Regions from separate parts of the Agrobacterium larrymoorei genome, predicted to be linked through region 3. Evidence: riboswitches for the same ligand, from Rfam matches in the RefSeq annotation. Region 3 holds a riboswitch; each other region holds the start of a gene.

What was found. A riboswitch is a leader RNA that binds a small molecule or an ion and turns the genes downstream of it on or off. The one in region 3 is predicted to bind thiamine pyrophosphate.
Region 1: another riboswitch for thiamine pyrophosphate. It lies ahead of CFBP5473_RS19920 (hydroxyethylthiazole kinase); the one in region 3 lies ahead of thiB (thiamine ABC transporter substrate binding subunit).
Region 2: another riboswitch for thiamine pyrophosphate. It lies ahead of thiC (phosphomethylpyrimidine synthase ThiC); the one in region 3 lies ahead of thiB (thiamine ABC transporter substrate binding subunit).

Annotation. Positions count from the first base shown of each region.
Region 1 covers NZ_CP039692.1:1,216,241-1,226,836, reverse strand. Annotated here, with positions in the region: gene CFBP5473_RS19940 (iron-containing alcohol dehydrogenase) at 1-966, shown strand, start outside; gene CFBP5473_RS19935 (four-carbon acid sugar kinase family protein) at 1,161-2,219, shown strand; gene CFBP5473_RS19930 (FadR/GntR family transcriptional regulator) at 2,207-2,944, shown strand; gene CFBP5473_RS19925 (LysR family transcriptional regulator) at 3,171-4,109, shown strand; TPP riboswitch at 4,167-4,269, shown strand; gene CFBP5473_RS19920 (hydroxyethylthiazole kinase) at 4,336-5,073, shown strand; gene thiE (thiamine phosphate synthase) at 5,060-5,719, shown strand; gene thiD (bifunctional hydroxymethylpyrimidine kinase/phosphomethylpyrimidine kinase) at 5,716-6,516, shown strand; gene CFBP5473_RS19905 (Lrp/AsnC family transcriptional regulator) at 6,521-6,997, opposite strand; gene alr (alanine racemase) at 7,125-8,291, shown strand; gene CFBP5473_RS19895 (D-amino acid dehydrogenase) at 8,299-9,555, shown strand; gene CFBP5473_RS19890 (BA14K family protein) at 9,693-10,172, shown strand; gene CFBP5473_RS19885 (sigma-54-dependent transcriptional regulator) at 10,203-10,596, opposite strand, start outside.
Region 2 covers NZ_CP039691.1:536,939-547,534, forward strand. Annotated here, with positions in the region: gene CFBP5473_RS02465 (ABC transporter ATP-binding protein) at 1-672, opposite strand, end outside; gene CFBP5473_RS02470 (glycoside hydrolase family 2 protein) at 840-3,311, opposite strand; gene CFBP5473_RS02475 (DUF1839 family protein) at 3,308-4,294, opposite strand; gene CFBP5473_RS02480 (amino acid--[acyl-carrier-protein] ligase) at 4,302-5,210, opposite strand; gene CFBP5473_RS02485 (acyl-CoA dehydrogenase family protein) at 5,215-6,396, opposite strand; gene CFBP5473_RS02490 (acyl carrier protein) at 6,396-6,647, opposite strand; TPP riboswitch at 6,790-6,901, shown strand; gene thiC (phosphomethylpyrimidine synthase ThiC) at 7,008-8,831, shown strand; gene thiO (glycine oxidase ThiO) at 8,833-9,828, shown strand; gene thiS (sulfur carrier protein ThiS) at 9,797-9,994, shown strand; gene CFBP5473_RS02510 (thiazole synthase) at 9,996-10,596, shown strand, end outside.
Region 3 covers NZ_CP039691.1:394,115-404,710, reverse strand. Annotated here, with positions in the region: gene CFBP5473_RS01865 (ABC-F family ATP-binding cassette domain-containing protein) at 1-1,496, shown strand, start outside; gene CFBP5473_RS01860 (VOC family protein) at 1,592-1,984, shown strand; TPP riboswitch at 2,030-2,138, shown strand; gene thiB (thiamine ABC transporter substrate binding subunit) at 2,178-3,191, shown strand; gene thiP (thiamine/thiamine pyrophosphate ABC transporter permease ThiP) at 3,211-4,836, shown strand; gene CFBP5473_RS01845 (thiamine ABC transporter ATP-binding protein) at 4,833-5,549, shown strand; gene CFBP5473_RS01840 (M48 family metalloprotease) at 5,804-7,327, shown strand; gene CFBP5473_RS01835 (MBL fold metallo-hydrolase) at 7,334-8,416, opposite strand; gene ffh (signal recognition particle protein) at 8,757-10,328, shown strand; gene CFBP5473_RS01820 (chorismate mutase) at 10,335-10,596, shown strand, end outside.

The sequences.
Region 1 (10,596 bases), on a different replicon from region 3:
TCCGGCGATATCGAGGTCTTCTCGAACACTCCGCCGGAGCCGGATGACAAGGCGCTGGATGCGGCCCTGGCAACGGCGCGGGCGCTGAAACCCGAACTGGTCGTCGGCCTCGGCGGCGGCTCGGTGCTGGATGTGGCCAAGCTCGTTGCAGCCTTGTGGGATGGCAACCAGTCTCTGGATCATGTCGTCGGCCCCAACAAGGTGGCTGGCAGACGCACCGCGCTGGCGCAGGTCGCGACGACTGCAGGTACTGGTTCCGAAGCCGGTATCCGCGCGCTGATTACCGATAGCGCAACGCATTCGAAAAAGGCAGTGGAAAGCCCGCATCTGCTGGCAGATATCGCCATTCTCGACCCTGAACTGACATGGTCCGTTCCGCCGGCGGTAACGGCTGCAACCGGTATCGACGCCATGGCCCATTGCGTCGAAGCCTTCACCAACATCAACGCCCACGACCTGATCGATGGTTACGCCCGCATGGGCATCCGCCTCGTCGGCAAATATCTGGCCCGTGCTGTGGAAAACGGCAAGGATACCGAAGCGCGCGCGGGCATGATGCTCGCCTCCTATTACGGCGGCATCTGCCTCGGCCCGGTCAATACGGCAGCGGGCCATGCGCTGGCCTACCCGCTCGGAACCCGGCTGGGCCTTCCCCACGGCCTGGCAAACGCCATCATCTTCCCGCACGTGCTGGCCTTCAACGTGCCTGCCCGCGCAGAGAAGACCGCAGAAGTGCTCGAAGCGCTCGGTCTTGCGGTCGCGAAAGACCCGGAAGGTGTGCTCGATGCTGCCTATGGCTTCTGCAAGGCACTCGGCGTGGAGATGCGGCTTTCGGCGCATAAGGCGCAGGAAGCGGACCTTTCAGACTGGGCAACGGAGGCCCACGCCATCCGGCGGCTGATGAACAATAACCCGCGGGATATGTCGGTGGAGGACGTGCTGGGGGTTTATCGGGCGGCTTATTGAGAGGACGCGGTTTGGCGGGTGGCGCTCCCGCCCACCGCCGTCATGCTCGGGCTTGACCCGAGCATCCACCGACGTCTCGCCACCCGCAACGTGGATGGATCCTCGGGTCAAGCCCGAGGATGACGCAAGAGGGGAGGTCAATGCGAGAGCCGGGACCTCCCTATCGCGACATCGATACAAGGAATGAAACAGGAATGAGCAGGCATTTCGACAGGCTTTTGATCGTGGCGGATGATCTGACGGGCGCGCTGGATACGGCAGCGCCTTTTGCCGCTGCAGGAAAGAAAGTCACCGTCGTTGCCGATCAACGCTTCATTGCGGAAGCCATCGAAAGCGATGCCGCCGTCATAACCGTCACCACGCGAAGCCGTGAAATTCCGGCGGGTGAGGCAGCGCAACGGGTCGCAGCCGTTAAAGCCGCACTCAAACCCGGCATCCGGCTGTTCAAGAAGGTCGATTCCCGGCTGAAAGGCAATCTTGAGGAGGAGCTCGAGGCGCTGGGATTCGAGCGCGCGGTGGTGCTGCCCGGCATTCCGGAATTCGGGCGCATTGTGCGCAACGGCATGATCGAAGGATTCGGGGTGGCGGCCCCGATTTCGATTGCGGAGAAGCTTGGACGGCTGGCGGCGCGATGCCGTTTTCCGGACACGACAACGCCAGAGGAAATGCGGGCAGTGGCTGACGGCATTCAGCCGGATGAGCTGTTGGTCGGCGCGCTGTCGCTGGCAAAAGCCATTGCGGGGGGTGCCTCTACGGAGGCCCAGCCAATTTCCTATCCCACACACCGCGTCGTCATGGCGGTGGGTTCGCGCGACCCGATCACGCTGGAGCAGGTGTCGAAGCTTCGCGCCAGATATCCCGACCTTGCCTATCATGCCGCACCCAATGGGGTGATTTCTTCCAGTCAAACCCGGCAGGAAAATGCGGCAATCACGCTGTTGCAGGCGGTGCCCGCAGAAACGGAAGTCGCGGCAACTCAAGCTGCGGCGGCACTTTCCGCTTCCCTGGCAACCATGGTGCGGCAGGGTGACACCGTTCTGCTCTCCGGCGGGGCGACGGCGGAGGCCTATTTCGACGCGCAGGGCATTCATCTGCTGCGTTTCGTTGGCGAAGCAATGCCCGGCCTACCCGTTGCTGAAATGAATGGCACCTTCTACATTACCAAATCAGGCGGCTTCGGAGCGGAGGACACACTCGTCCGGCTGGCCGAGGCTGTAACAGGTGGAGAGGCTGAGAAAACATGGGGGCGATAGAACAGGTTTCTCATCGCAAGAGTTTGAGCGACGTCGTTTACGAACGGCTTCAGCATGCCATCAAGTCCGGCGCGTACAAGAATGACGAGCGCCTGCCGACGGAGCACGATCTTGCCGCCGAATTCGAAGTTTCCCGCCCCATTGTGCGCGATGCGCTGAAAAAGCTGCGCGACAAGGGCCTTGTCTATTCGCGGCAGGGTGCGGGCAGCTTCGTGCGCAGCATCGGCGTCAAGCAGGCGCTAGGCTTCAGCCCGCTGGAAAATATTGCCGATCTGCAGAACTGTTACGAATTTCGCATGACGGTGGAGCCGGAAGCAGCAGCCTGCGCGGCGGAGCGTTATGGCGAGGCGGAACTTGCCCTGATCAGCCGCGCGCTGGCTTCGCTGAAAGAAGCGACCAACCGTCAGCGGCACCGGGAAGATGCCGATTTCCAGTTTCATCTGGCAATCGCCAAGGCTTCCGGCAATACCTATTTCTCCACCGCCATGGAAGCGCTGAAGGATCATATTGCCGTCGGCATGCAGTTTCACGGGCTTTCGCTGAAGAATTCGATGCTTGGTCTTCGCCATGTCTATGACGAACACGCCGCCATTTACGAGGCGATCAAGAACCGCGATTGCGAGCTTTCCCGCCGGTTGATGCGCCAGCATCTCAACGGTTCGCGCGCGCGCCTATTCGAAGGCAAGAAGCCGGAACTGGCCGATCAGGAAAACGCGCAGTTGTGAAAATATAGCGCTTGCCACTGGAAGCGCCATCACCTACCACATTGAAAGGCCCTCGCGGTTTGGGTCTACGGGTGGGCAAATTATTTCACTTCCATACGGGCAAAACCCCTGAAACGTCCATTTCAGGTGATAAGAGCGTTTCCTTGTCGAATGGAAAGGCTCCAAGGTTTTGTTGAAGCCGCCGAAACATATGGTCGACTGAGACCGTGCCACCCAAGGCCTGAAAATGATTGAGAAATATCTGGATACCCGGCAGCTTGAAGCATTCGTTGCGGTGGTATCCATCGGAAGCATGACGGGCGCGGCAAAGGCTTTGGGCAAATCCCAGCCGGTCGTCAGCCGCCTCATCCAAGACCTCGAGCAGGATATCGGTTTCACCCTTCTGCACCGCAACGGACCGCGCATTGCGCCGACCGAGCAGGGCATTGCTTTCTTCTCGCAGGCCGAGCTTTTTCTTGGCGGGTTGCGCACGATCAGCGAAAGCGCAAGGCGGATCGATGATGCCGATACGCGGCCCATCGAAATCATGGCGGTGCCAGCCCTGGCCGCAAGCCTCGTGCCCACGGCACTCGCAAAGCTGCCAGAGCCTCTGTTTCCAAACCAGGTGCATGTGCGCAGCATCGCGTCCGAAAATGTCGTTCAGGCCGTGGTGGCGCGCACGGCGGATGTGGGCCTTGCAAGCCTTCCGCTGGATAATCCCGGTATAGACGTGCACTGGATCGGCGAAGTGCCCTGCGTTGCCATCGTTAGGCAGGATGATCCGCTGGCGCAGAATGACGTCATAACCCCGCTCGACCTTGCCCGCCGCCGCATCATCGCGCCTGCCAATCCCTACCGGTTGCGCATGCAGATCGAGCAGGCTTTCAGCGAGCAGGGCATAGAGTTGTACGGCATTGTCGATAGCAACGCGACCTATGTGTCCATGTCGCTTGCCCGCGCCGGGCTTGGGGTCGCCGTGGTCGAATCGATCACCGTCAGCGGGCTGCCGGTAAAAGACCTTGCCGTGCTGCCGCTTTCCTTCCACGTGCCCTTCCAATGGGGCGTGATCACCGCACTCGGCAGACCGGCGCGCACGACGATCGATCACCTGATCGATGCACTGGAAGAAAGCGCCCGGTCGCTGCCGGGCTTCCGCAAGCAGGCGGGACAGGCCGTCACTGCCTGAAGGCAATCGACGCTTCATGTGAAGCATTGACACATCTGCAAAAAAGCGACAGTTTCCGCTCATTCCGAGGGGAGCATCGAACGATGCTGAGATGGCGGTGAGCCGAACTCTTGAACCTGATCCGGGTTATGCCGGCGTAGGAACGGAACGGTCGCCGCTGCTGGCAAAGCTTTTCTTTTCTCCGCTCGAATGTGCCCTGATCTCAGCGTCTGGAGGCGATTGAGACATGTCGAGTTTTCCCACCGCTCAAACGGCGGCAGATCTTCTGGCGCGTGTGCGGGAGCGACGTCCGCGCGTTCATTGCCTGATGAATACGGTGGTGCAGAAGTTTACTGCAGACGGTATTACCGCCGTGGGCGGCATTCCTTCCATGACCTCTTCGGAAGAAGAGATCGAAAGTTTTGTTCGCAAGACAGACGCGCTGACGATCAATCTTGGCACGCTGGATGCTGAACGGCGCAAGGTTATCCGCATGGCGGTCTCGATTGCCAATGGGGAAGGCAAGCCGTGGATCGTGGACCCCGTTCATTGCGATTATTCGCCTTCTCGGCTGGATTTCACCCATGAGCTGGCGCAACTCAACCCATCCATCATGCGTGGAAATGCTGCCGAAATGGCCGTGATCGGCGATGTAGGCACGGCGCTTCGTATCCAGACAGGGGCTGTGGATCGTTTAAGCGATACAACCCGCAAAATCCGCATCGTCAACGGCCACTCCCTTATGGCGAAAGTAACGGGAACCGGGTGCCTTTCCGGTGGCGTGATTGCCGCCTTCATGGCGGTGGAAAACGACGTGATGCTGGCGGCTGCCGCAGCACTGACCGTGACCGGCGTTTCGGCTGAGATTGCAGCCCGGCATGCGCGCGGGCCGGGCAGTTTCGAAGCAGCGTTTCTGGATGCGCTCTTCAACCTTAACGGCAACGACATTCTCTCCCATGCAAGGATTGAACATGACGAAGATTGATTATCGGCTGAACGCGCTCGTTGATGCGTCGCTTGCAGATATTGCGCCTCTGCCGGAGCTTGCAGCCATTGCCGCGCGCCATGGCGCGACGATTATCCAGTACCGTGACAAGCACGCTTCCACCCGGCGCATGATCGAGCAGGCGAGGCTGATTGCGCAGGCTCTAAAAGGGACCGGCGTACCACTGGTGATCAATGACCGCGTGGATGTGGCTTTGGCTGCGGGCGCAGATGGCGTGCATCTGGGGGCAGATGACATAGAGACTGAGATGGCAAGACGGCTTTTGGGTGCCGAAGCCATCATAGGCCTGACGGTGAAATCGATGGCGGATGCTGAGCGCGTGGCTGAAACCTCTGCGGATTACGCCTGCATTGGTGGCGTGTTCGAGACCACATCCAAGGTCAATCCCGACCGCCCGGTCGGGCTGGAGGGGCTGAAGGAACTGCGAGATTTTCTAAGTCACAAGCGGCCCGACACGCCGGTTGGGGCCATTGCCGGGATCACGCTGGAACGTGTTCCTTCCATCATCGCCGCCGGAGCCGATGGTGTGGCGCTGATTTCCGCACTGTTCCGCGCGGAAAATATTGCTGCCGCGACCGAGGAATTTCGCCGGGCGGTAGATAAGGGTCTTGGAGCGCGCGCATGACGGCCATTGCATTGACCATTGCCGGTTCCGACAGCGGCGGCGGCGCCGGAGTACAGGCGGATATCAAGACCTTTTCGGCACTCGGCGTTTATGCATCGAGCGTGATTACGGCCATTACCGCGCAGAACACGAAGGGCGTGACCGCAGTCGAAGATGTATCTGCCGAAGTGATCGCAGCGCAGATGGACGCGGTCTTTTCCGATCTCGATATCAGGGCCGTGAAGATCGGCATGGTATCGCGCATCGATACGATCCGCATCATTGCAGAGCGGCTTAGCGGACAATCGCAGCCGGTGGTTCTCGATCCCGTCATGGTGGCGACATCCGGCGACCGGCTGTTGCGAGAGGAAGCGGTGGAAACGCTGCGCGCAGAACTGCTGCCACAGGCGCTGCTTGCAACGCCTAACCTTCCCGAAGCCGCGCTACTGACCGGCAGCCAAATCGCTGGTGACCGCAAGGCGACGATAAAGCAGGCCGAGCAAATTCTTGCGCTTGGAGCCCGCGCCGTGCTGATCAAGGGCGGGCATGGAAGCGGGCCGGAAAGCACCGATCTTCTTCTCGACGGGACGAGCGTGCAGGAGTTTTCCATGCCGCGCATCGAAACCACGAACGACCACGGAACAGGCTGCACGCTTGCCGCAGCGATTACCGCCCACCTGGCACTTGGGCTGGCTCTGCCGGATGCGATTGGCCTTGCCAAGGAATATCTCCAGGGCGCACTGGCCGCCGGGCGCAATATCCAGATCGGCAAAGGGCGCGGCCCCGTGCACCATTTTTATCGCTGGTGGAATGCTTAGAGTTTCAGGGCTTTCGCTCCGCCACCTTCAGCTTGCCGCCAGCGAGCGCGTTTCTGATGGCGAAGCTGGAGTGAATGCGCGAGACGCCCGGTAGCTTGGACAATATGTCCTTGTGCACCCGCTCGAAATCTCCCGCCGTCTCCACCTCGACGCGCAGGTGATAATCGGAACCGCCGGTCATCAGATAGCATTCCCGCACCTCGGGATAACGCCGCACGGCGTTTTCGAAGCGGTTGAGAAAATCTTCCGTCTGCCGGTCCAGTGTGATCTGCACGATGACGGAGATCATCTCGTCGCCCGCGGCACTTCCGGTGATGGCGGTATAGCCGCGAATGACGCCTTCCCGCTCCAGAATATCCACGCGCCGCAGGCAGGCGGATGGCGAAAGACCAACCTCTGCGGCAAGCTTGGCATTGCTCATGCGCGCATTGAGCCGCAGCAGGCGGATGATGTGGCGATCCGTAGCGTCCAGAGACGACATAATTTCATTCCGTTTCGTTGCATAAAATTGCGCATTCCTGCGATTAGTCGCATGAAATTCCATTCAATCTGCAAAAATTCGATCATCGTTGCAATAGCTTATTCGGATAAGAATAAAGGGAACGACGATGGACATGACAATCAGCCATCAGAAGGCCAAAGGCGGCGCAAGCGGCTATCTGACAATCGATTTGAGCGCCTTGCGCGACAATTATCTGGCGCTGGCAGCACAGGCTCCCGCAGCCGTGACGAGCGCGGTGGTCAAGGCCGGTGCCTATGGGCTGGGCGCAGATATCGTGGCGCCTGTTCTTTATGACGCGGGCTGCCGCCATTTCTTCGTGGCGCATATCGATGAAGCGATTTCGCTTCGCCTTCACATTGGCGCGGATGCAAAGATTTTCGTGCTGAACGGACTGCAGCCCGGCAATGAAACCTCCTGTGCTGGGCTGAACATCGTTCCTGTCCTCAATTCGCTGGAGCAGGTGGCGCAATGGTCTGCGCAGGCGACAACGCTTGGAAGAACCCTGCCTGCCGCGCTTCAGATCGATACTGGCATGTCGCGGCTTGGCCTTGCGCCTTACGAGCTGGAAGAGCTTTACGCCTGCCCCGCGCTGCTGAACGGCATAGAGCTGGCCTACATTATGAGCCATCTGGCCTGCGCCGATGAGCCGGACCATGAGGCCAATGGATCGCAGCTTGGCGTGATGCGCAAATCGGCTGAGATGTTTCCCAATGTGCCCGTCAGCTTTGCCAATTCCGGCGGCGTTTTTCTGGGTGCGGATTACCACAACAGCCTGATGCGCCCCGGCGTTGCGCTTTATGGCGGCGCACCCTCCAGCGCCCGTCCCAATCCGATGAAGCCCGTGGTGGCGCTGAACGTTGCCGTGGTGCAGACGCGGACGGTGCCAGCGGGTAGCTTTGTCGGCTACGGCGCTTCCCTGCGGACAAGCGGGGAAACACGGCTTGCGACCATCGCTGCGGGTTACGCGGACGGAATTCCGCGTTCGCTCAGCAACCGGGGGGCTGCCTATTACAATGGCATCAGGCTTCCAATAGCCGGGCGTGTCTCGATGGACAGCATGACGCTTGATATTTCCGCGCTGCCGGAAGGTACGCTGAAGCATGGCAGTCTGGTCGAGATCATCGGCCCGAACCAGCCGCTGGAAGCGATTGCCGAGGATGCGGGAACGATTGCCTATGAAATCCTGACGCGGCTCGGCCAACGCTATCGCCGCACCTATATTCAGCCAGGGCAACACATTGCCGCTGGGCAAGACACCAAGACAGACAAGTGAGACCAGCATGAAGATCACCATTCTCGGAGCAGGTGTCGTGGGTGTGACGTCCGCCTGGTATCTTGCCAAGGCTGGCCACAGCGTCACCGTTATCGACCGTCAACCCGCTGCGGCATTGGAAACCAGCTTTGCCAATGCGGGCGAGGTTTCGCCCGGTTACTCCTCCCCCTGGGCGGCACCGGGCATTCCGATGAAGGCGCTGAAATGGCTGTTTATGCAGCATGCGCCGCTCATCATCCGCCCCACCGCCGATCCTGCGGCGTGGCGCTGGATGGCGCAGATGCTGAGCAATTGCACGGCTGCGCGCTATAATGTGAACAAGAGCCGCATGGTGCGGGTGGCCGAATATAGCCGCGACTGCCTGATGGCACTGCGCGACGAAACCGGCATCCAGTACGATCAGCGCACGCAGGGCACGCTGGAAGTGTTTCGCACGCAAAAGCAGTTCGATGGCATCGGCAAGGACGTGGAAGTCCTCAAAGCAGGTGGCGTGCGTTATGAGATTCTGGACCGGGACGGCTGCGTGGCCGCCGAACCGGGCCTTGCCTCCGCGCGGGACAAGATCGTTGGCGGTTTGCGCCTGCCGGGCGACGAGACGGGCGACTGCTTCATGTTTACCTCCGAGCTTGCAAAGCTGGCCGAACAGGCGGGCGTGACCTTCCTCTACGACACCGGCATCATGCGCCCGATTACCGAGGGAACCCGCATCAAGGCCATCGAGACGACGAAGGGCCTGATCGAGGCGGATGTGTTCATCGGTGCGCTGGGTAGCTACACGCCGCATTTCCTCAAGCACCTTGGCATCGACCTGCCGGTCTATCCGGTGAAGGGCTATTCTATCACCGTGCCTGTGGTTAACGAGGCGAAGGCGCCGGTTTCGACCGTGATGGACGAAGCACACAAGGTTGCGATTACCCGGCTGGGCGACCGCATCCGCGTTGGCGGCATGGCGGAGATTGCGGGCTTCAACAAGGACCTGCCCGCCAAGCGGCAGGCGACGCTGACCCATTCCGTCGAAGACCTGTTCGGCGGCGCGGGAGATCAGGCGCAGGCAAAATTCTGGTGCGGCCTGCGCCCGATGACGCCGGATGGTACGCCGGTCATCGGCGCAACGCGCTACGGCAATCTTTATCTCAACACCGGCCACGGCACGCTTGGCTGGACCATGGCCTGCGGTTCGGCCCGCGTGCTGGCGGATCTCGTTTCCGGCAACAGGCCGGAGATCGAGACTGCCGATCTGGCGATTAGCCGTTACGCAGCATAAAAAAGTAACGCAAAGGCGGGTTTCTTCTGCCTTCGCTTTGCCTTAATTTATTCAGCGACCGTTCAGCCATCGCCGCATATTTTCTTAACCATCAGATAGCAACTGGCAGCGAACTGCCGATTTGATGGATAACGAACATGGCCTCGATTGCAGCAAAATCTCTTCTGGCTCTTGCAGTCTCTGCAACCGTCCTTGCCCCTTTGAACACGGCGTCCGCCGATGAATGGCGTCACCGCAACCGCGATGCGGCCCTGATCGGCGGCGTGCTTGGTCTTGCTGCGGGTGTTGCCGTTGGCTCGGCACTTTCCCAGCCCCGCTACGAGGAAGAGCCGGTTTACGTCGATCCGCCGGTGCGCCGTTATCAGACCTACCAGCCGTCCTACAGCTATGACGACCCGGATTACCGCACCTACCAGCCGGCACCGCGCCCGGTCTATCGCGCGCAGCCGGTTTACGAAGCTCGACCCGTTTATCAGGCCCGCCCGGCTTACCGCACACTCGAGCCATGGTCTGAAGCCTGGTACGATTACTGCTCGCAGCGTTACCGCAGCTTCAATGCCCGTAGCGGTACGTTTATCGGCAATGATGGCCGGAGCCATTTCTGCGTATCGAGCTGATAGACGAAATGAAACAGACAGCCGCTCGGCTCATGCTCCCTTGGGAACATAGTCGGAGCGGCTGATATTATGGCGTTGCAGCTTGTCGTAAAAAGTCTTGCGGGCAATGCCGAGTGTCGCGATGGTGTTGGCGACATCGCCCTCGTGCTTTTCCAATGCCTCGCGAATAATATCGGCCTCGGTGCGATCCATTCGTTCCGCAAGCGTGCCCGCGACAGCGGGACCGGAGACGGAAACGGGTGCCGTGGAAGGCCCGGCCTCAAGCCCCAACACCACACGCTCGGCAAAATGCCCGAGTTCGCGCACATTGCCCGGCCAGTCATGATCGTTGAGATGGCGGGAAATGCTTGCGCCGATCTGCGGCACCGGCATTCCGAACCGGCTGGACGCCTTGTTGACGAAGTGCGAAAACAGAAGCGGAATA
Region 2 (10,596 bases), 140 kb from region 3:
GCGCGCACTCAATTGCCGCTGGCGGCCAAGCTCGATCAGGCGGCGGCGCATCTTGGGAATGATGCCGACCTGAATGGCGGCCATGAAGGCTGCAATGAGACCCAGCCAGAAATTCTGCACCAGAATGAAGAAGAGCGCCGATAGTGCCTGCCCTCCGAGAAGGGCAGGCTGCACGAAGGCGTCACCGGTGAAGCCGCCGAGTGGCTCCACCTCGTCCTTGATCATGCTGGAAATTTCCGCACCCTTCACCCGCTTGAAGTGCGAGGGCGGGAAGAGAAGAATGCGGTCTATCAGCTGGAAGCGGATGCGGCGAAGCAGTCGCTCCCCCAGACGGCCCTTGTATGTGTTGATGTAATATTTGAAGAGGCCGTTGATGATGACGAGCGCCAGAAAGGTCAGGCTCAGCCCCATCAACATTCCCAGGCGCGTCAGCTCGATGCCGGGGAAAAGCGTGAGCTTGCCGTAATAGGGAATGTCCACCGTCAGATGCATGAACAGCTGGGTGGAATTGACGCCTTCGAAACCGTCACCCTGAATGGGGCCGTTGACGATCTGCTTGGGAAGATCGAATGCAAGGAAATACGGTATCATCGACAAGGCGACAATCAGCAGAATGAAAAGCTGCTGCCGCTTCGTGTGATTCCAGATATAGCGGGTTAAACTTTTTTCCATGTAGGACTTCTATGCCTTGCCGGATCGGCAGGAAGGTAAATGATGTTTTCGATTGCGTCAAAACCACCGGTGGGAACGGTTAGTATTGCGTAGAAATGGGGATGAATGCTTGCGCCCGCCAGTGGGTCACCGGCAGGTATGATTAAGCCGACTTATAACGCATTTCTTCAAAAACGGAACAACTGTCGGGAGCCGAGCGCTCGGATTTCTCCGTGTGGCTCTTCCTCGCGGCGCTTGCCCGTGTGAAACAGCTCGATAGTCCTGCTTTCTCCCGGAGCCAGATGGAACCAGTCGTCGGCAGGACGATGGTTTTCCGCAGCGACATGGACCGATTGGGCGAAGCGATCCGATGTGATCGTCAGGAAGCATCGGTCGTCTTTCTGGCTCACAATGGGGGTGAGCGTTGCGGTGTGTATCGCAGCGCTGCGGCCAAGCGGGAAATGATAAGCGCTCGCAACGACCTCGCCACTTTCCACGTCGCGCAGTCTCGCCAAGGTCACGTCGTGCGAAGGTGGGCCGAAGCGGTAGGCATAGGTCGTATCGAAAAAGGCGCCAAAGAGGTCGGTCGCGGCGAGCGTCATCTTGGTGCGGGGGGCAAGTTCGAGCTGCCGTCTGCCGCTCACGACAGGCTGCAAACCATCTCGCAGGCAGGCGAGTTCCACGATCACATTTCGGCTTTGTCCGGTCTCGTTGAGGAGGTGAACGTCCAGTCCGTTCGTGCCCTCATCGGTGAGGATGATTTGCATCGGACGGAATGCCCGCTTCAAGGCATACCATGTCGATTTCGGCTCGCCGGTGGAATCGATCAGCCCCCAGCCGGGACCGGGCAGCAGATCCTGCAACGTCCAGATCAGTGCGCCCTGGCATGAGGAGCCGTTGCGCCGCCACTCTCCAAAAGTTACCTCCATGACCTCCGCGATAGCCGCGCGGGAGAGGTCCAGATATCGCTCGCCATCTTCGCGGCGCAGCGTCGTCGGGTCCGCATCGTAGAGCAGCTTCAGGTAATGATCGCGAACATCCTCGAAATCCCATGAGGCTCCACGGTCACGGGGAATGCGGGATTTCCAGACCGGATCATGGAAGGCCCTGACCGGAAGATGGGCTTCAAGGGTCTTCTGTTGCGGCACATTGGCGAAGGCGAGGCACTCTCCGGCAAACCGGACATCCGCGCGGCGCGCATCGTCCAGCGGTCGGCAATAGGCTCCTACGCCGTAATAGTGCCCCACCTTTTCATTGGGAAAGAAGGGGAGCGCGCCACCGAAGGGGGAGTTGGGTACATAGACGACATCCGGGCGATGCTGCTGCACGTAATTCGGCAGTATCTCCTCCGTCAGCGGACCTTTCCAGAATGCTTCCGAAAGCCCGAGCATCGCGCCTTGCTGATAGATTTCGCTGCCGCCGCACAGAACGGCAAGAGAGGGAGAAAGCGCGGTCTTTGCTAGAAGCTGCGTGGTTTCGGTTTCGATATGGGCGAGAAAGGCCTCGTCCTTGGCAGGATAATCGAAATTGGCCAGCATCATATCCTGCCAGACCATGAGGCCGAATTCGTCGCAAAGCGCAAAGAAATCGGCTGTCTCGTAGGCCATGGTTCCGCCGATGCGGATCATGTTCATGCCCGCCTCTGCCGCAAGCCGCAGCCAGGGCTCGTAATCCTTGCGATTACCGGGAAGCCGTACGATATCCGCATTGGTCCAGACCGCACCCCGGCAGAAGATCAGCTCTCCATTGATCTTCAGGCCGAAACCTTTGCCATCTGCGCCATGGTCTATCTCGACGCGGCGGAAGCCGGTTTTGCCGATGGGGTGACTTTTCCCGTCCAGCCGAAGCGTGACGTCATGCAGGGTCGGCTTGCCGTGGGTGGCTGGCCACCAAGGCTCGATGCCGTCCAGTCTCAACTCACCTTCGAAGAGGCCATCTGCGATAGGCGAGAGAAGGGCTTTATGGCCGTTACACTCAACTTCGATCTGTTTCGTAGAGGCCGCAGCCTCGACGGAAAGTTTGATGACGCCCGCGCCATCCGTGGTCAGTTCCGCTCGGAACGACCTGATTTCGAAGGTAGCTTCATTTCCTCGTGTCAGCCGGATCGACCGCCAGGGGCCAGCGGCGTGAATTTCAGGACACCAGCCGGGCATGTAACCCAGTGCCGTGGTTCTGATCATCCGCAGGCCCTGCGTATTCATCATTTGCGGGCGCCAGCGGGCGCGGGGGCCGCTTCTTTCAAGCCGTGGGGCGAGCGCACGGAAGCAGATGGCAAGCTCGTCAGCGCCTGTCAGTTGAACGGGCGTTTCCTGCGCTTCGAACATGCTGGTGCTGCTGGCAATGACCTCACCATTCAGATAAATTTCGGCAATGGTGGCAAGCCCGTCGAAATGAAGTGTTGCGCGTTCCGGGCCATCGGAAATCAGCGTCAGCCGATACCATGCATCAAGGCCGTTGAGCGGCTTCGGATTGAAGCGATCGAACTTTCCGACAGCCTCGAGTGCTTCGGCAACGGTTCCCGGCACAGGTGCCGTGATGGCTTCGGCATCGAGTGGAATATCTGACGGACGAGAATAGGCATCGGCCTCAGTCAGCGTCAGGGTCCAGCCTTCCGTCAGCAACTGGCCGGGACGGGCGGAATGGTGGACCGGCGCGATCACGCGGCCTCGCTGGCGCTATCGAGGTTTTTTCCAAGCTTTGCCATCAACTCGTCCCAGGCATCCGCAGCGGGATCGAGAACGGTTGCCAGAGCATCGAATTTGCGGCGCGTTACCGCACGCGCAAGCTGGAACTGCACGGTCTTGGATACTTCGGAAATTTTCAGAGCCTGTGCGGGGGCATCGTTGAAGGCATGCTCGCCACCCAGCCATTGCAGGTGGCTTGCGGCCAGTTCGAAATTCGCACCCATCTGGCGCAGCGTGTTGAAGGCGTATTTATGGAAGAAGCCGAAAGGGCGGTCTGCCACTTTCTCCACCTGCGCTGGAAACACTTTTGCGAAGGCGCGGATAGGGTTCTGTTTCGGGCGCTTGGCGAAGTGTTGCGTCAGCAGGCGTTCTGCCACAGCGCGGCGATGCTTTTCGGACACCGGCTCCTCGGCGAATTTCACGAATTCGGTATAGGGCAGGAAGGGCGGCTCGTCTTCTTTCAGATGATGCTGGAAAATGCCCGCATAATCATCGCCTTCCAACGCGAAGTAACCGGCATTGTGGAAATATTCCAGTTTGCGATTCTCGCTATCCATGCGGTTGATGGCGACCGTCGTCTTGCCATGCTCCTTGCGGTAGCCGACGCCCTGCGTATCCGGCATGTAGAAGCTGTCCATCTCGATCAGGCAGATGCGCCCGCGTTCCAGCTGGGTTTCCACGTGGTTTTCGATGCTGTCGAAAATCGCCAGTTCGGTGACGCGGATGCCATAGAGCGCTTCGAGGTCTTCCAGCGGCACCTTGAAGAAGGTGAACTGATCGCCCTCGAAATCCTGGGTCAGCGTGAAGCCGAGCATGGCCTCCGGCGGCAGTCCGCTGGAGGCCAGAAGCTCGATCCAGAGATCGACATAGCAATTGGTTTCCGGCCACATCCGGTCAGACGCATGGAGCGGGTGAGGGGTGTAGTTTTCAGCGTTCAAGCCCGGAAATATTGCCGTCATGCAAACATCAGCCCCAGAGCGTTTCGCGAACCGATTGCGGCCACTGATCCACATCCAGACCATGCTTGGCAAAGAGCGCCAGCGCGATGCGTTCCAGACCGAAGCCGACGCAGGCCGTGTGGGCAACTTCGCCATCGGCAAGGTTCAGACCCCACTTCGTACCGAAGGAATCCTGATGGTAGTTGAAGCTCATGCAGGCCGTCAGGTTGGTCGTGGAGGTAACGGGAATCAGCAGTTCGAATTTCAGGTTCTGATCGCGCTGATTGTTGACCAGCATCCTACCCGCGCGTCCGAAGAACGGATCGTTGGCAATATCGATCTTCACCTCGAGACCGATCTTTTCCATCATCTCGACGCCGCGATCCATCCAGATCTGGCGGAATTCGGTCACGTCGCTCTCGGTGCCCATGCGCACATATTCGCGCATGCGGAAGAGCTGCTGGCGTGCCGGGTCCTTGGAAGGCTCGTGGCGGAAGCAATAGGACTGGATGTCGTAGAGACCACCATTTTCAGGCAGGTTTCCGCGCTTGGCGATGGTCGGATACAGCGGATAGCAGGCGGCTGGTGTCAGCACGATGTCGGTAATCTTCTGGTCTTTCGTCCAGTCCGTGCCTTCATCCATGCTTTTGATCAGGCTGACATGATCGAGCTCGCAGCCGCAGAAGGAATGCACGGTGCCCGCAAGCTGCGGAAAGCTCTTCATGTAGCCGCTTTTTTCGAAATAGGCGCGGTTGATGCCGGGCGGGAAGCGGATGGCTTCGGCCTTGTCACCGCCGCCGACCTTGTCGATCAGGCGTTCGAAAGCGGTGATGACGTCTTCGAACTGGCCGCTGCGACCATACAGGCCGTCCACGCCGGTATCGATCAGCAGGCCCTTGTCGAACAGGCGATCGAGAAACGATGTTTGCATGTCCATGGTCTTATCCCAAAAGGCTCGTGTCCTGCTTCTGAACCAGCAGGAGATTGGCGGAATTGCTCAAGATTCTGTCGTTGGAAATCATCAATTGCGCGGAATGCGCATCGCGCAGATGCCGCCCGACGCTATACGGCGTGCCGTTCTTGTAACCCATGATGCCGCAGATCAGCATCGCATGGTTGATGATTTCGAGGATGGTTTCGGAAGAACAAATCTTCACATTGTTCATGGCGATGGCAAAGGCCATCGACATCAATCTGTCCGGGTCCGTCTTGGTGTCTTCGTAAGCCTTGATGCCCGCAATCACGTTGGATTTGACGATCTGTAGCTTGTTGGAAACCTCTGCCAGACGCAGCGCGCCGGGAGGCGTGACGCCGGGAGATTTGCGGGCAGCAGCACGCACGAAGGCCTGCGCGCGTGCAACGGCATCGGCTGCGATGCCGTACCACACACCGCTCCAGAGAAGGTGTGATGTGGCGAGCATGGATTGTGCCGCGATTTCCGCGAAAGGCTTGGGGAATATCTGTTCGGCAGGAGCTTCACCTTTGAACAGGAAGCCATCCGAGCAGGTGCCACGCATGCCGAGCGTGTTCCACACATGGGTCTTTTCGAGGCTGTACTGGTCTTTCAGGAAAACCGTCATCACCTGATCGGCAGGTGCCGCATCCGCATGCGCCCGCGATGTGATGAGGATAGCGTCCGCTTCGCTGCCATAGGAAATGACGGTTGCGTCTTTTTCCAGCCGGCATTGATCTCCGGTAACTTCAATCGCGCAGATCGAATTGCGCAGGTTACCGCCGATGCCGCCTTCCGTCGTTGCCGAGCCGAGAAGAAGCTGTTCGCTTGCCACGCGGCGCATGAAGGCGCCGTGCCATTCGCTGGCTTCCCCATGCTCCACAAGGCTCGATGCCTTGATGTGGTGCATGGCGAAAATCATGGCGGTTGCCGAACACGCCTGACCCAGCGTGCAGCAGATATCGGCGATTTCCTGTAGACTTGCGCCTTCGCCACCCAGATGCGTCGGCACCTGAATGCCCAGCAGCCGCTCGCTTCGAAGAGCGTCAACTGCTTCACTCGGGAAACGACCCGCCGCGTCCACGTCATCGGCAAATTTGGCCGCAGTGGAGGCCACACGCTTGGCGCGTGCTGCCAGTTCCATGTTCTGTGAAGCGACGGCGGCGTCCATCAGGCCGCCTCTTTACCGTCAAGGATGGCTTTCACCGTCGTCTCAATCGCACCGATGCTTGCGAAGGACTTGCGGTTCAACATGCTGTCGGGGAATTCGATATCGAATGCTTCTTCAAGACCAAGCATCAATTGCACGGAGGCGAAGGAAGAAAGCCCTGCCGCGTAAAGATCGGCGTCGTCTGCAATCGTGTCGACAGGAACAGGAAGCTGGCCGAATTTCGACAGTACTTCACGAATAGTTGAATTCATCCCAAGTAATCTCCCTGAAGCTGGATGCTATCATAGCGCATCTTGCAGTTAATCGCGAAAAAATAACATTCCCATAAACGGTGAGGTTAATTTCGGGTGACCGAGACAACTTGACAAGAAAGTGTTCAGGGAGTTTCATGGTCGCATTCACCAGGGGTGTCCCGTCAAGGGGCTGAGATTCTGCTACCACGCGCAGTGACCCGTTGAACCTGATCCAGTTCATACTGGCGTAGGGACGGTGCAAACGCGGAAAACAGCAGTATCGGCCAAGCGCCGGGCAACTGTCATCTTTATCAATCCCGCGCTTTTTCGTCTTCATGCTCGAACTGGGTCTCCACTGTTTTGCTTTGGAGCCTCACGATGAACATTGCTGCTAAAAATCTCTCTCCCACGGTGACCACAGGTCCGCTGCCCGCCTCCACCAAGGTTTATAAGCCGGGTGTGGTGCACCCGCATATCCGCGTGCCGATGCGCGAAATCGCAGTGCACCCGACGGCTGGCGAACCGCCGGTCACGGTCTATGATTCCTCGGGTCCTTACACAGATCCATCGCATTTGCTTGATATCGATGGTGGCTTGCCGCGTCTTCGCCAGCAATGGGTTTTGGAGCGCGGTGACGTCGAACGTTACGAGGGCCGTCACGTCAAACCCGAAGATAACGGTTTTGCCACCGGAGAGCGCCTGACGCCGGAATTTCCGGCTCGCAACCAGCCGCTGCGTGCCAGGGATGGCAAAGCGGTGACGCAGCTTGCCTATGCCCGCGCAGGCATCATAACGCCTGAGATGGAATATATCGCCATCCGCGAAAATTTGGGGCGTGAGGGGGCGAAGGAGAAGCTGGTCCGTGATGGGGAGAGTTTTGGCGCGCATGTTCCCGATCACGTCACGCCGGACTTCGTGCGGCAGGAAGTGGCCTCGGGCCGCGCCATCATTCCCGCCAACATCAACCACCCGGAAGCCGAGCCGATGATCATCGGGCGGAATTTTCTGGTGAAGATCAACGCCAATATCGGCAATTCGGCGGTCACCTCCTCCATGGCGGAAGAGGTGGAGAAGATGGTCTGGGCCACCCGCTGGGGTGCAGATACGGTTATGGACCTTTCCACCGGCCGCAACATTCACAATATCCGCGAATGGATCATCCGCAATTCGCCGGTCCCGATTGGCACCGTGCCGCTCTATCAGGCGCTGGAAAAGGTGAATGGCATCGCCGAAGATCTGAACTGGGAGGTTTTCCGCGATACGCTGATCGAGCAGGCCGAACAGGGCGTCGATTACTTCACCATCCATGCGGGCGTGCGGCTTCACTACATTCCGCTCACCGTCAACCGCGTCACGGGCATTGTTTCGCGTGGCGGCTCGATCATGGCCAAGTGGTGTCTGCATCATCATAAGGAAAGCTTCCTCTATGAGCATTTCGAGGAAATCTGCGATATTTGTCGTGCTTATGATGTGTCCTTCTCGCTGGGCGATGGCCTGCGTCCGGGCTCGATTGCCGATGCAAACGATGCGGCGCAGTTTGCCGAACTGGAGACGCTGGGCGAGCTGACGCAGATCGCCTGGGTGAAAGATTGTCAGGTTATGATCGAAGGCCCCGGCCATGTGCCGATGCACAAGATCAAGGAAAACATGGACAAGCAGCTGAAGACCTGCGGCGAAGCGCCGTTCTACACGCTCGGACCGCTGACGACGGATATTGCGCCCGGTTATGACCACATCACCTCCGGCATCGGTGCTGCGATGATCGGCTGGTTCGGCACGGCGATGCTTTGCTACGTGACGCCGAAAGAGCATCTGGGTCTGCCGGATCGTAACGACGTGAAGGTGGGTGTCATTACCTACAAGATCGCGGCACATGCCGCGGATCTCGCCAAGGGGCATCCGGCAGCGCAGGTGCGTGACGATGCGCTCTCCCGCGCCCGCTTCGAGTTCCGGTGGGAAGATCAGTTCAATCTGTCGCTGGACCCGGAAACGGCGCGGTCCTTCCACGATGAGACCTTGCCGAAAGAAGCGCACAAGGTCGCGCATTTCTGCTCCATGTGCGGACCGAAATTCTGCTCCATGCGCATTTCACACGACATCCGATCCGAAGCCCAGAAGGAAGGGCTGGAAGCCATGGCGGAAAAGTTCAAGCAGGGCGGCGATCTCTATATGCCGCTGCCACAGCCTGTGGCCGGAGAGTGAGATGCGCATTCTCATCAAAGGGGCGGGCGTCGCCGGTTTGACGGCTGCTCTTGAAATGGCAAAACGCGGCTTCTCGGTGGAGGTGCATGACATCTTCGCCGAGGTTGGTCACGGTGCATCATGGTACGCGGGCGGAATGCTGGCGCCATGGTGCGAGCGGGAGAGTGCGGAAGAAGCGGTTCTGACCCTTGGCCAGTCGGCGCTCGACTGGTGGGAGGAGGCGACGCCCGGCCTCGTTACGCGCAACGGTACGCTGGTCGTCGCGCCTGCCCGCGATAAGGCTGAGCTTTCGCGCTTTGCCTCTCGGACAACCGGTTATCGCTGGGTGGACGAAGAGGAGATTGCAGCGTTGGAGCCCGATCTTGCGGGGCGTTTTCGGCACGGGCTTTTCTTCGAAGGCGAGGGCCATCTCGATCCAAGATTGGCGCTGCATGCACTGCACCAGCGTCTGGTTTCGATGGGTGTGGTGTTCCATCTCGGCATCCAGACCATGGATGGCAGCGGCTTCGACCTCACTATCGATTGCACTGGCCGTGCACAGGTCGGTTCCCTGCCGGGGCTTCGCGGCGTGCGTGGCGAAATGCTCTATCTCGCGAGCGACGAGATTTCACTTTCGCGGCCCGTGCGCCTGCTCCATCCGCGCATCCCGCTCTATGTCGTACCGCGAGAGCCGGGGCGCTTCATGGTGGGTGCGACTATGATCGAGTCCGAAGACGAAGGACCGATTTCGGCGCGTTCGATGATGGAGTTTCTCAACGCCGCTTACGCGCTTCACCCGTCTTTCGGCGAAGCGCAGATTATCGAAACGGGAACGGGCATCCGGCCCGCTTTTCCCAACAATCTTCCCCGCATCAAAGAGGAAGGCAACACGATCTTCATCAATGGTGCGCATCGGCACGGCTTTCTACTTTCGCCCGCCATGGCGCGGCAGGCCGCCGACATTCTGGATAAAAAGGAGGTTTCCCATGCGAATTCACGTCAACGGCGAAGAGCATGATCTCACCACAGCAACACTCTCGGAGCTTCTGAGCGTGCTCGACTACGAGGGCGATTGGCTGGCGACGGCGGTCAATGGCGATCTCGTCCATGCCGAAGACCGCCCCGATTTTCACCTGAAGGCTTTCGACAGGATCGAAATCCTCTCGCCCATGCAGGGAGGATGATATGTTGAGACTTTACGATCGCGACGTCAGTTCCCGCCTTCTGCTCGGAACGGCGCGTTACCCATCGCCCGCCGTTCTGGCCGATGCCGTGCGCGCAGCCAAGACGGATATTCTGACCATTTCCCTTCGCCGTGAGACCGCAGGGGGCAAAAAGGGCGGACAGTTTTTCGAACTGATCCGCGAGCTGGATCGCCTCATCCTGCCCAACACGGCGGGGTGCCATACGGCAAAGGAAGCCGTGCTGACGGCCAAGATGGCGCGGGAAGTGTTCAAGACCAACTGGATCAAGCTGGAAGTGATCGGGCATCACGATACGCTTCAGCCGGATGTGTTTGGACTGGTGGAAGCTGCGCGCATTCTCTCCGACGAAGGTTTCGAGGTCTTCCCCTATACGACGGACGATCTGGTCGTGGCGGAAAAACTGATCGATGCGGGCTGCAAGGTGCTGATGCCATGGTGCGCGCCCATCGGCAGTGCCATGGGGCCGCTCAACATCACGGCGCTGAGATCGATGCGGGCGCATTTTCCAGATGTGCCAATGATCGTGGATGCAGGCCTTGGCCGCCCTTCGCATGCAGCAACCGTTATGGAGCTTGGTTACG
Region 3 (10,596 bases):
TGACCGGACAGGAAAATCCGGCGAGCCTTTCCGGTGGAGAAGCCCGTCGCGCAGCGCTTGCGCGCGTCATGGCGCCGCAGCCGGATATCCTGATGTTGGACGAGCCGACCAACCATCTCGATCTGCCCACCATAGAATGGCTGGAAGGCGAATTGCAGCAGACGCGCAGCGCGCTGGTGCTGATCTCGCACGACCGCCGCTTTCTTGAAAAGGTTTCGACGGCAACGGTGTGGCTCGACCGCGGGCAATCCCGTCGCCTCAATCGCGGCTTTGCCCATTTCGAGGAATGGCGCGACAAGGTTCTGGAAGAGGAAGAGCTGGAACAGCACAAACTCGGCAAGGCTATCGAGCGTGAAGAACACTGGATGCGCTATGGCGTCACGGCGCGGCGCAAGCGCAACATGCGCCGTGTGGGCGAACTGCGGGACATGCGCGCGGCCTATCGCGGGCACACCGGCCCACAGGGTACCGTGCAGGCAACGGTTACGGAGGGTCGCGAATCCGGCAAGCTGGTGATCGAAGCGGATACCATCACCAAGTCCTATGGGGATCGCACCATCGTTGCGCCCTTCTCCCTGCGCGTCAATCGCGGCGATTGCATCGGCTTCGTCGGCCCCAATGGTGCTGGCAAGACGACGCTTCTGAAGATGCTGACGGGCCAGCTGGAACCGGATAGCGGCACGGTGAAGCTCGGCACCAAGCTCGAAATCGCCACTCTCGACCAGAAGCGTGAGGACCTGAACCTCGAGGATACGCTTGCTCATTACCTGACGGACGGGCGCGGCGACAACCTGCTGGTCAATGGCGAGGTCAAGCATGTGACCGGCTATATGAAGGACTTCCTGTTCCAGCCGGAACAGGCGCGCACGCCGATCCGCAAGCTTTCCGGCGGTGAGCGTGCACGCCTCATTCTGGCGCGCATTCTAGCCAAGCCGACCAATCTTCTGATCCTCGATGAGCCGACGAACGATCTCGATATCGAGACGCTCGATCTGTTGCAGGAAATCGTCGCGAATTTTTCCGGCACCGTCATTCTCGTCAGCCACGACCGCGATTTCCTCGACCGCACGGTGACCTCAACCATCGCACCCGCCAACCCGGATGCGCCGGATGGACGCTGGATCGAATATGCTGGCGGCTATTCCGATATGATGGCGCAGCGCAAAGGCGCTGCCGATGACAAGCGCCGGGCGGAAAAGCAGGATAAGGCGAAATCCACCGCAAGCACTGCTGCGGCTTCGGAACCGTCCAAGGCCAAGGGCAAGCTGTCCTTCAAGCAGAAATTCGCGCTCGAAAATCTGCCCAAGGAGATGGAGCAGACGCAGGGCGAAATTGCCAAGCGTGAGGAACGCATGGCCGATCCGCAGCTCTTCGCCAAAGACCCCGGCGCATTCAACAAGCTGGCCGACGAGATGGCAAAGCTAAGGCACAAGCTGGAGGCCATGGAAGAAGAGTGGCTGGAACTGGAGATGCTGCGGGAAGAGCTGGAAGGATAAAAATTCCTGCTCTTGTTGGGATCGTCTCTCCTTAACCGTCTTTGACAGGTAAGCGAATTTACGTTTTCCTATTCAAAACGGGAGGAACCCAGACCATGCGCATGATTTTCGTCAATTTACCGGTCAAGAATATCGAGGCGTCGAAAGCGTTCTTCACCGCGCTCGGCTTCAGTTTCAATCCGGAATATTCGGATGAGCGCACGCTCTGCATGATCGTGGAGAAGAACATCTTCGTCATGCTTCTTCAGGAAGAGCGGTTCCGGGACTTCATCAACGGCGATATTGCGGATGCCAATAGCAGCACCGAAGTCTTGACCTGCCTTTCAGCCTCCAGCCGCGACGAGATAGACAGCATGCTGGCGACGGCGCTCTCTTCGGGCGGGCGCGAATGGAAGCCGGTGCAGGATCATGGCTTCATGTATGCAGGCAGCTTTCAGGATCCTGACGGGCATGTCTGGGAACTGGTGCATATGACCGAGCAGGCGTAACGGCTTGCGCCTTGCCAACGGCCTCATGTGCGATTACATCTTCGCGAAGATCTAACGGGGTGCTTTGTCTTGAGAGACAGGGCTGAGAGGCATCTGCCAACCCGAAGAACCTGATCCGGTTAACACCGGCGGAGGGATTAGACGGCTTCCATCCAGACGCCTATTCCCGTTTGCCCATTCGAGGAGGTGTCTGATGCTGCGTCGTTTGTTCCTGTCTGGCCTTGTTGCCTCGTCGTTTCTTCTGCCCGGCCTCGCCGCAGCGCAGGATAAGAAGGTACTGACGGTCTATACTTACGAAAGCTTCGTTTCCGAATGGGGTCCCGGCCCCAAGGTCAAGGAGGCTTTCGAAAAAACCTGCAATTGCACCGTCAATTTCGTCGGTGTGGCCGATGGTGTTGCGCTGCTCAACCGGCTGAAGCTGGAAGGTACGGGCTCCAAGGCGGATGTCGTCGTGGGTCTCGATACGAACCTCATTGCCGAGGCAAAGCAAACCGGACTTTTCGAAGCTTCGGGGATCGATAGTTCTTCCGCAAAGGTGCCGGGCGGCTTCAAGGATGATGTGTTCGTTCCCTATGATTACGGCCACTTCGCCGTCGTCTACGATACGCAGGTGACGAAGAACCCGCCGAAAAGCATGAAGGAACTGGTCGAGGGCGACCCGTCCCAGAAGATTGCCATTCAGGACCCGCGCACATCGACGCCGGGCCTCGGGCTTCTGCTCTGGGTGAAATCGATCTACGGAGATAAGGCGCCGGAAGCCTGGGCGAAGCTCAAGAACCGCGTTTTGACGGTGACGCCGGGATGGTCGGAATCCTACGGCCTGTTCACCAAGGGCGAGGTGCCGATGGTGCTTTCCTACACCACCTCTCCTGCCTATCACATGGTTGCCGAGCATAGCGAGCGGTATCAGGCAGCGAGCTTCGAGGAAGGCCATTACATCCAGATCGAAGTGGCCGGTATTCTGAAGAATGCGCCGGACAAGGAGCTTGCCAAGCAGTTCCTCGCTTTCATTCTGACGCCGGGCTTTCAGGATGCGATTCCGGAAAACAACTGGATGATGCCGGTGACGGCAACGTCCCAACCGTTGCCGGATGCATTCAGCAAGCTCGTCCAGCCGACGAAGACGTTCCTGATGTCGCCTGAAGAGGTGGCAAAGAACCGCAAGGCGTGGATCGACGAATGGCTGACGGCCATGAGCGTGAAGTAAGCGCGAAAGGTCGCGTTACATGATCGCGCGCAGCGACAGACGCAGGTTCTTGATCGGCGGCACGGCGGCATTCATCACCGTGCTTCTGTTCATTGGGCTCGCCGTCGCTGCGCTGCTGGCTTTCGATACGGGTGCTGCTTCGGAGGCTCTTTTCGATACCTATACGTTGCGCATCCTACGCTTCACGCTCTGGCAGGCGACGCTTTCGACTGTGCTTTCAGTCGTTCTTGGATTGCCCGTGGCGCTGGCGCTGGCGCGTCAGGCCGATTTTCCCGGTCGCATCTGGATCATACGGTTGATGGCGGTTCCCATGGGGTTGCCAGTCATTGTAGGCGCTCTCGGGTTGATTTCCATCTGGGGCAGGCAGGGTTTGCTGAACACGGCGCTGCTGGCCGCGGGTGCGGAGCAGCCCTTCAGTATTTATGGCTTGTCTGGCATTCTCATCGCCCATGTCTTCTTCAATCTGCCGCTTGCCGTGCGCTTCTTTCTGGCAGGGCTTGAGAGAATACCGGGCGAGTACTGGCGGATGAGCGCCAGCCTTGGCATGGGCTCATGGTCCGTTTTTCGCTTTATCGAATGGCCGGTCGTTCAGCGGCTGGTGCCGGGTGTTGCGGGTCTCATCTTCATGCTCTGCGCCACCAGCTTTACCCTCGTCCTGCTGCTTGGCGGAGGGCCAGCAGCGACGACTATCGAGGTTGCGATCTATCAGGCGCTTCGGTTCGATTTCGATCCGCCGCGCGCCATCGCCCTGTCATTGATGCAAATCGTCATGACGGGCCTTCTGCTCGTGCTTCTCTCGCTTTTGCCTGTAGCGGATGCCGAAGGGCAAACGTATGGGCGTAACGCAAGACGGTTCGATGGTGGCCGCATTCTAACGCGCCTGTGGGATGCAACGGCAATTCTGCTCTTGATCCTTTGGGTTGGCTTGCCTTTGGTCGCGGTAGCGGCCTCAGGCGTAACAGCAGATTTAACGCGGCTTCTCGGCACGCAGATTTTTCTTCGTGCGGCTTTGACCAGCCTGTCGATTGCGGTCGTCTCGGCGTTGCTGGCAACGTTGATTTCGGTCGCTCTCAGCCGGGCGCGTCAGGTAATCACCGAAAACAGGAAAGCGGGTGTATCCGCCAGATTCCTGTCCGCCTCTTTCGGCGCAGGCGCATCACTCGTTCTCCTCCTGCCGCCCGTCGTTCTTGGCAGCGGCTGGTTTCTGCTCCTGCGTCCGCTTGGCGATGTCGCGGTTTATGCTCCGGCGCTGGTGGCACTCATCAATATGCTGATGGCCTTGCCCTTTGTCATGCGGGTGCTAGAGCCAGCCTTCATCACGCATCAGGCTCGAACGGGGAAGCTATCGGCAAGTCTCGGCATGAGTGGTCTGTCGCGTTTCCGCCTTATCGACTGGCCAGTGCTCTGGCGTCCGTTCGCCATGGCCTTTTCCTTCGCGATGGCGCTTTCACTGGGTGATCTCGGTGCCGTTGCACTTTTCGGCTCTGAGAGTTTCGTGACGTTGCCTTGGCTGGTCTACAGCAATATGGGCAGTTACAGAACCAATGATGCGGCGGGCTATGCCTTCATTCTGGGTGTCATCTGCCTGTGTCTGGCGGCGGGCGGTGTCTCGCGACAATCCAATCCAGCAAAGGCGGCGGCATGAGTGAGCAGGCATCGGGCGTCCGTCTGGACAAGGTAGCGCTGACGCTGGGCGAACAGGATTTTTCCTTCGATTGCCTGTTCGAAAGCGGCAAGGTAACGGCGGTCGTTGGGCCATCCGGTTCAGGCAAGTCGACACTGCTCAATCTCGTTGCCGGTTTCGAAAAGCCGGATTCCGGGCGCGTTCTGATCGGGCAAGAGGATGTGAGCAATCACGATCCTGCCGAGCGTCCGGTTTCGCTGATCTTTCAGGACAATAATCTCTTCGCGCATCTGGATGTCTTCACCAATGTCGGGCTTGGCATCGATCCATCGCTTCGGCTTTCGCAGGCGCAACGTGAATCCATCAGGACCGCTTTGGAACGGGTGGGGCTTGCCGGTTTCGAGAAAAGGCTGCCTTCCAGCATGTCGGGCGGTGAGCGTCAGCGCGCCGCGCTTGCCCGCGCGCTCGTGCGCAAGCGATCCATCATGCTGCTGGACGAGCCTTTCGCAGCGCTCGATCCGGGTCTGCGGGCGGGCATGGCGGCGCTTTTGAAAGAGTTGCATCTGGAAAGTAACAATACGGTTCTACTCGTCACTCATCACCCGGATGACATACGTCGTCTTGCCGATGAGGTGGTTTTTCTTGGCTCCGGCAGAATCGTTTTTCAGGGAGACACGCAGTCTTTCTTCGCTGCGACGGATATTCACGAAATCGGTACTTTTCTTGATCTTTAGCCTGCCGCAGTGCCACAATTTGGACGCGGCGCGGTGTCAACCCTGCAAATACACACTGATGGTCCGCATATTTTGCACTTGCGAATCTGAACCAACTATTTGAGAAATATGCCGACACCATCTTTCGTCAGAATATTTCCACGCTATGGATCGTTTTCGCAGTTCGAGCATTTGTGTGCCCATCGGGGTAAATCTGGTATTCTGGTCTGCTTATAACGGATGATCAGGAACGTTAGGAGCAGACTGGCAGAATGATGACGCGTGTGAAGGCCTTAGAGGGCCGCACCTCCGGTCAGACAATTGTAAACAGGGTCAGGTCGGGCCGGGGCATTATCGCCCTGACCGCAGCATCGCTTATGCTTACGTCCTGCCAGTCGCTGTTCAGCCCCGCCTACCAGTCTTCGCTGAAACCGTCCGACAATCCGCAAACCGTGGAAGAGGTGCAGAAGAACGATCCGCGCGCGCAGATGGGCGCGCGTGAGCATCCGCGCATCGTGGCGAGCTATGGCGGCGAATATCATGACGACAAGACCGAACGTCTCGTTGCCAGAATTGCAGGTGCGCTGACGGCGGTTTCTGAAAACCCGCAGCAGTCCTATCGCATCACCATCTTGAATTCTCCGGCGATCAACGCCTTCGCCCTTCCGGGCGGCTACCTCTATGTGACGCGCGGTCTTCTGGCGCTTGCCAATGATGCGTCGGAAGTCGCAGCCGTTCTTTCGCATGAAATGGGTCACGTAACGGCCAACCACGGCATCGAGCGTCAGCGCCGCGAAGAGGCCGAAGTCATCGCGAGCCGTGTGGTGGCGGAAGTTCTGTCCAGTGATCTTGCTGGCAAGCAGGCGCTTGCGCGCGGCAAGCTGCGTCTTGCCGCCTTCTCGCGCCAGCAGGAATTGCAGGCGGATGTCATCGGCGTTCGGATGCTGGGCGAGGCGGGCTATGACCCCTACGCCTCTCCCCGCTTCCTCGATTCCATGGCGGCCTATGCGCGCTTCACCTCCGCCGATCCGGATAGCGACCAGAGCCTCGACTTTCTTTCGAGCCACCCGAACACGCCGCAGCGTATTGAGCTTGCCAAGCGCCATGCCCGCGCCTTCGGGCAGGAAGGCGAGGTGGGTGACAAGGGTCGCGACTGGTTCCTGAATGGTATCGATGGTTTGCTTTATGGCGATAGCCCGCAGGAAGGTTATGTCCGCGGCAACACGTTCCTGCACGGCAATCTCGGCATTCGCTTCGATGTACCGGACGGTTTCCAGATCGACAATAAGGTCGAAGCCGTTCTGGCGACGGGGCCGGGCGATATGGCCATTCGATTCGACGGTGTGGCCGACCCCAAGCAGACGAGCCTGCCGAATTACTTGACCAGCGGCTGGGTTGCCGGTTTGCTGCCGGAAACGGTTCGCGAAATTCAGGTGAATGGACTGCCCGCCGCCACGGCCCGCGCCAGCGCGGACAAATGGGATTTCGATGTCACCGTCATTCGCGTCGGTGACCAGATTTTCCGCTTCCTGACGGCGGTGCCAAAGGGTAGCCCACAGCTGGATACGGTGGCGAACGTTCTGCGTTCCAGCTTCCGCAAGATGACGCCATCGGAAATAGCCGCGCTGAAGCCGCTTCGCGTGCGGGTAATAACCGTAAAGCCCGGCGAAACTGTTGCGTCTCTCGCCGCGCGCATGATGGGTACGGACCGGAAACTTGAACTGTTTCGCGTTCTCAACGCGCTCAGCACCACGGCTGCGGTTCAGCCGGGGCAACGAGTGAAGATCATTGCGGAATAAAGCACCCTAAATCGCCTGAACCGAGGGCACGTCGAAGACTTCGCCCGGTCGCATTGCGCGGAAGCGCTCGGACGAGACGCCCTGATCGCCAAGTGCCGCCTTGAGCGCGATGATGGGTGCGTCGATAGACTCATCCGTCAGCTGCACCGTGCCCCAGTGATGACCGCACGCATATTGGGCGCCGCAAATGTTCATGCCTTCTACCGCTTCCGCCGGGTTCTGGTGCTGCCCTTTCATGAACCAGCGTGGCTCGTAAGCGCCGAAGGGCAGGTTGGCGAGGCGGAAGCCGCCATGCTTCTTTGCCGCGGCGTGGTAATTCATGCCGCTGTGAAAGCCCGTATCGCCGATGTGGTAAATCTTGCCGCCCGGCGTTTCGATGACGAAGGCAGCCCATAGCGCCATCCGCCGGTCGTTCAAACCACGCGCGGACCAGTGATGGCAGGGCTCGAAATGGATTTTGACATCGGGACTGACGGCAAGTGCATCGCCCCAATCACCGACTGAGATTTTTGCGGCCTGCACCCTGGTACGGATGATCGCGTCATTGCCAAGCGGTGTGACGAAATACGGTTTGTGATCGACATGCAGCCGGTGCAGCGTGTCGAGATCGAGGTGGTCGTAATGATTATGCGTCACCAGAACGAGATCGATCGGTGGCAGGTCTTCGAAACGGATGCCCGGCGGATTGACGCGCTTCGGTCCCGCAAAGCTGAAGGGGCTGGTCCGTTCCGACCACACCGGATCGACCAGAATGTTCAGGCCCGCCGTCTGGATCAGGAAGGATGCGTGGCCGACGAACGTCACGCGGAGGTCTTTTCCCTCAACGCGCTGGTCCGGCTTGGCTGTGGGAAAAGGGCTCGGATAATTTTCCGGCCATTGCGCCCGCTGGCCGTTGAAACGCCATTTTAAAAGATCGCCAAAGCCGTTCGGCTGCTCCCCATCGGGGTTGAAGAAGCGCACGCCGTCGAAATGGTCGGAAATAGGACCGTTATAATAGGCGCTGGCATAGGAGCGGCTGGCAAAAATGCCGCCGCTGGCTAAAAGCAGGCCGCCAATGGCGGAGAGGCGAAAGAAGTTTCGGCGGTTCATGGATAAGCTATAGGAGGGTGACGGGCTGTCTACAAGCGTTCGAATAGGGGAAGATGAAGCTTTCACGAAGACGTCAATTTGAAGGCGTTTCAGCGAAAAGGCCCGACTTGCCTTGACTTCCCCGCGCATTTCATGTTTATCCCGCCCGATCAGCTGGCAGTTTCAAGACTCCAAGCCGCCGACCGGGACCCGCAAAGGTATAAAGAGATCCCGGAGGTCAACACCCGACAGCGCGATGCGCCCTCGGGTGGTTTTTGGCTATGCTCGCTCTTGGGCGTCTTGTTTTTGATAGCAAAAGCACCGACGTTTCGGGTAACCCGAAACGAAGAAGGATGAAACGATGTTTGAAAACCTCCAGGACCGCCTTGGCTCCATTCTGAATGGACTGACCGGCCGTGGCTCGCTTTCGGAAGCCGATGTTTCCGCAGCGCTGCGTGAGGTTCGCCGTGCGCTTCTGGAAGCGGACGTGGCGCTGGAAGTCGTTCGCTCCTTCACCGACAAGGTGCGCGAGAAGGCCGTCGGTGCCTCGGTTCTCAAATCCATCAAGCCCGGCCAGATGGTCGTCAAGATCGTTCATGACGAACTTGTCGAGATGCTGGGTTCCGAAGGCGTGTCCATCGATCTTCACGCCCCTGCGCCCGTCGTCATCATGATGGTTGGTCTTCAGGGTTCGGGTAAGACCACGACCACCGGCAAGATCGCCAAGCGCCTGACGGACCGCGAAAAGAAGAAGGTGCTGATGGCATCTCTCGATACGCGGCGTCCGGCAGCGCAGGAACAGCTGCGTCAGCTCGGCGTGCAGACCGGTATCGATACGCTGCCGGTTATCGCGGGCCAGTCGCCGACCGATATCGCCTCGCGCGCCGTGCAGGCGGCAAAGCTCGGCGGCCACGATGTCGTGATCCTCGATACCGCCGGTCGTACCCACATCGACGAGCCGTTGATGTTGGAAATGGCCGACATCAAGAAGAATTCCAAGCCGCATGAAATCCTGCTGGTCGCGGATTCGCTGACCGGTCAAGACGCCGTCAATCTGGCGCGCAACTTCGATGAGCGCGTCGGCATTACCGGCCTCGTGCTGACCCGTATGGACGGCGACGGCCGTGGCGGTGCAGCCCTTTCCATGCGTGCCGTCACCGGCAAGCCGATCAAGCTGATCGGTACCGGCGAGCGCATGAACGAGCTGGATGAGTTTCATCCACGCCGTATCGCAGACCGTATTCTTGGCATGGGCGACATCGTTTCGCTGGTCGAAAAAGCGGCAGAAAATATCGATGCCGAAAAAGCCCGCGCCATGGCCGAGAAGATGGCCAAGGGCAAATTCGACCTCAACGATCTGGCAGAGCAGCTTGGCCAGATGAAGAAGATGGGCGGCATGGGCGGCATTATGGGCCTGATGCCCGGCATGGCTGGTATGAAGGACAAGATGGCCGCATCCGGCATGAACGACAAGATGTTCGACCGCCAGATCGCCATCATTTCCTCGATGACCAAGGCCGAGCGCGCCAACCCGGATATTCTGAAACATAGCCGCAAGAAGCGCATCGCTGCCGGCTCCGGAACCGATGCTGCCGAAATCAACAAGTTGCTCAAGATGCATCGCGGCATGGCCGACATGATGAAAGCCATGGGCGGCAAGGGCAAGGGCGGCATCATGAAGCAGATGATGGGTGGCCTTGCTGGCAAGATGGGTCTTGGCGGTGGAATGGGCGGGATGCCCGATCTCGCCAATATGGACCCCAAGCAGCTGGAAGCGCTTCAGAAACAGGCAGAGGCTGCGGGCCTCGGCAAACCGGGCGCCATGCCTCCGGGTCTCGGTGGATTGCCCGGTGGGCTTCCCGGCCTAGGTGGAGGCAAGCTGCCCGGTCTCGGCGGGCTTCCGGGCCTTCCCGGTTTTGGCAAGAAGAAGTGAGCGATCATGACTAATACCGAAGTGAAAGCAAAACTCTCTGAATACCGCCAGTCCATCGATAATATCGATGCCGCACTGGTGCACATGCTGGCGGAACGGTTTCAGCGCACAAAGGCTGTCGGCGTTCTCAAAGCCACTTACGAATTGCCGCCGGCGGACCCGGCGCGCGAAGAATACCAGATCGAACGCCTTCGCCGTCTGGCCAAGGACGCCGATCTGGATCCGGATTTCGCCGAGAAGTTCCTGAACTTCATCATCAAGGAAGTCA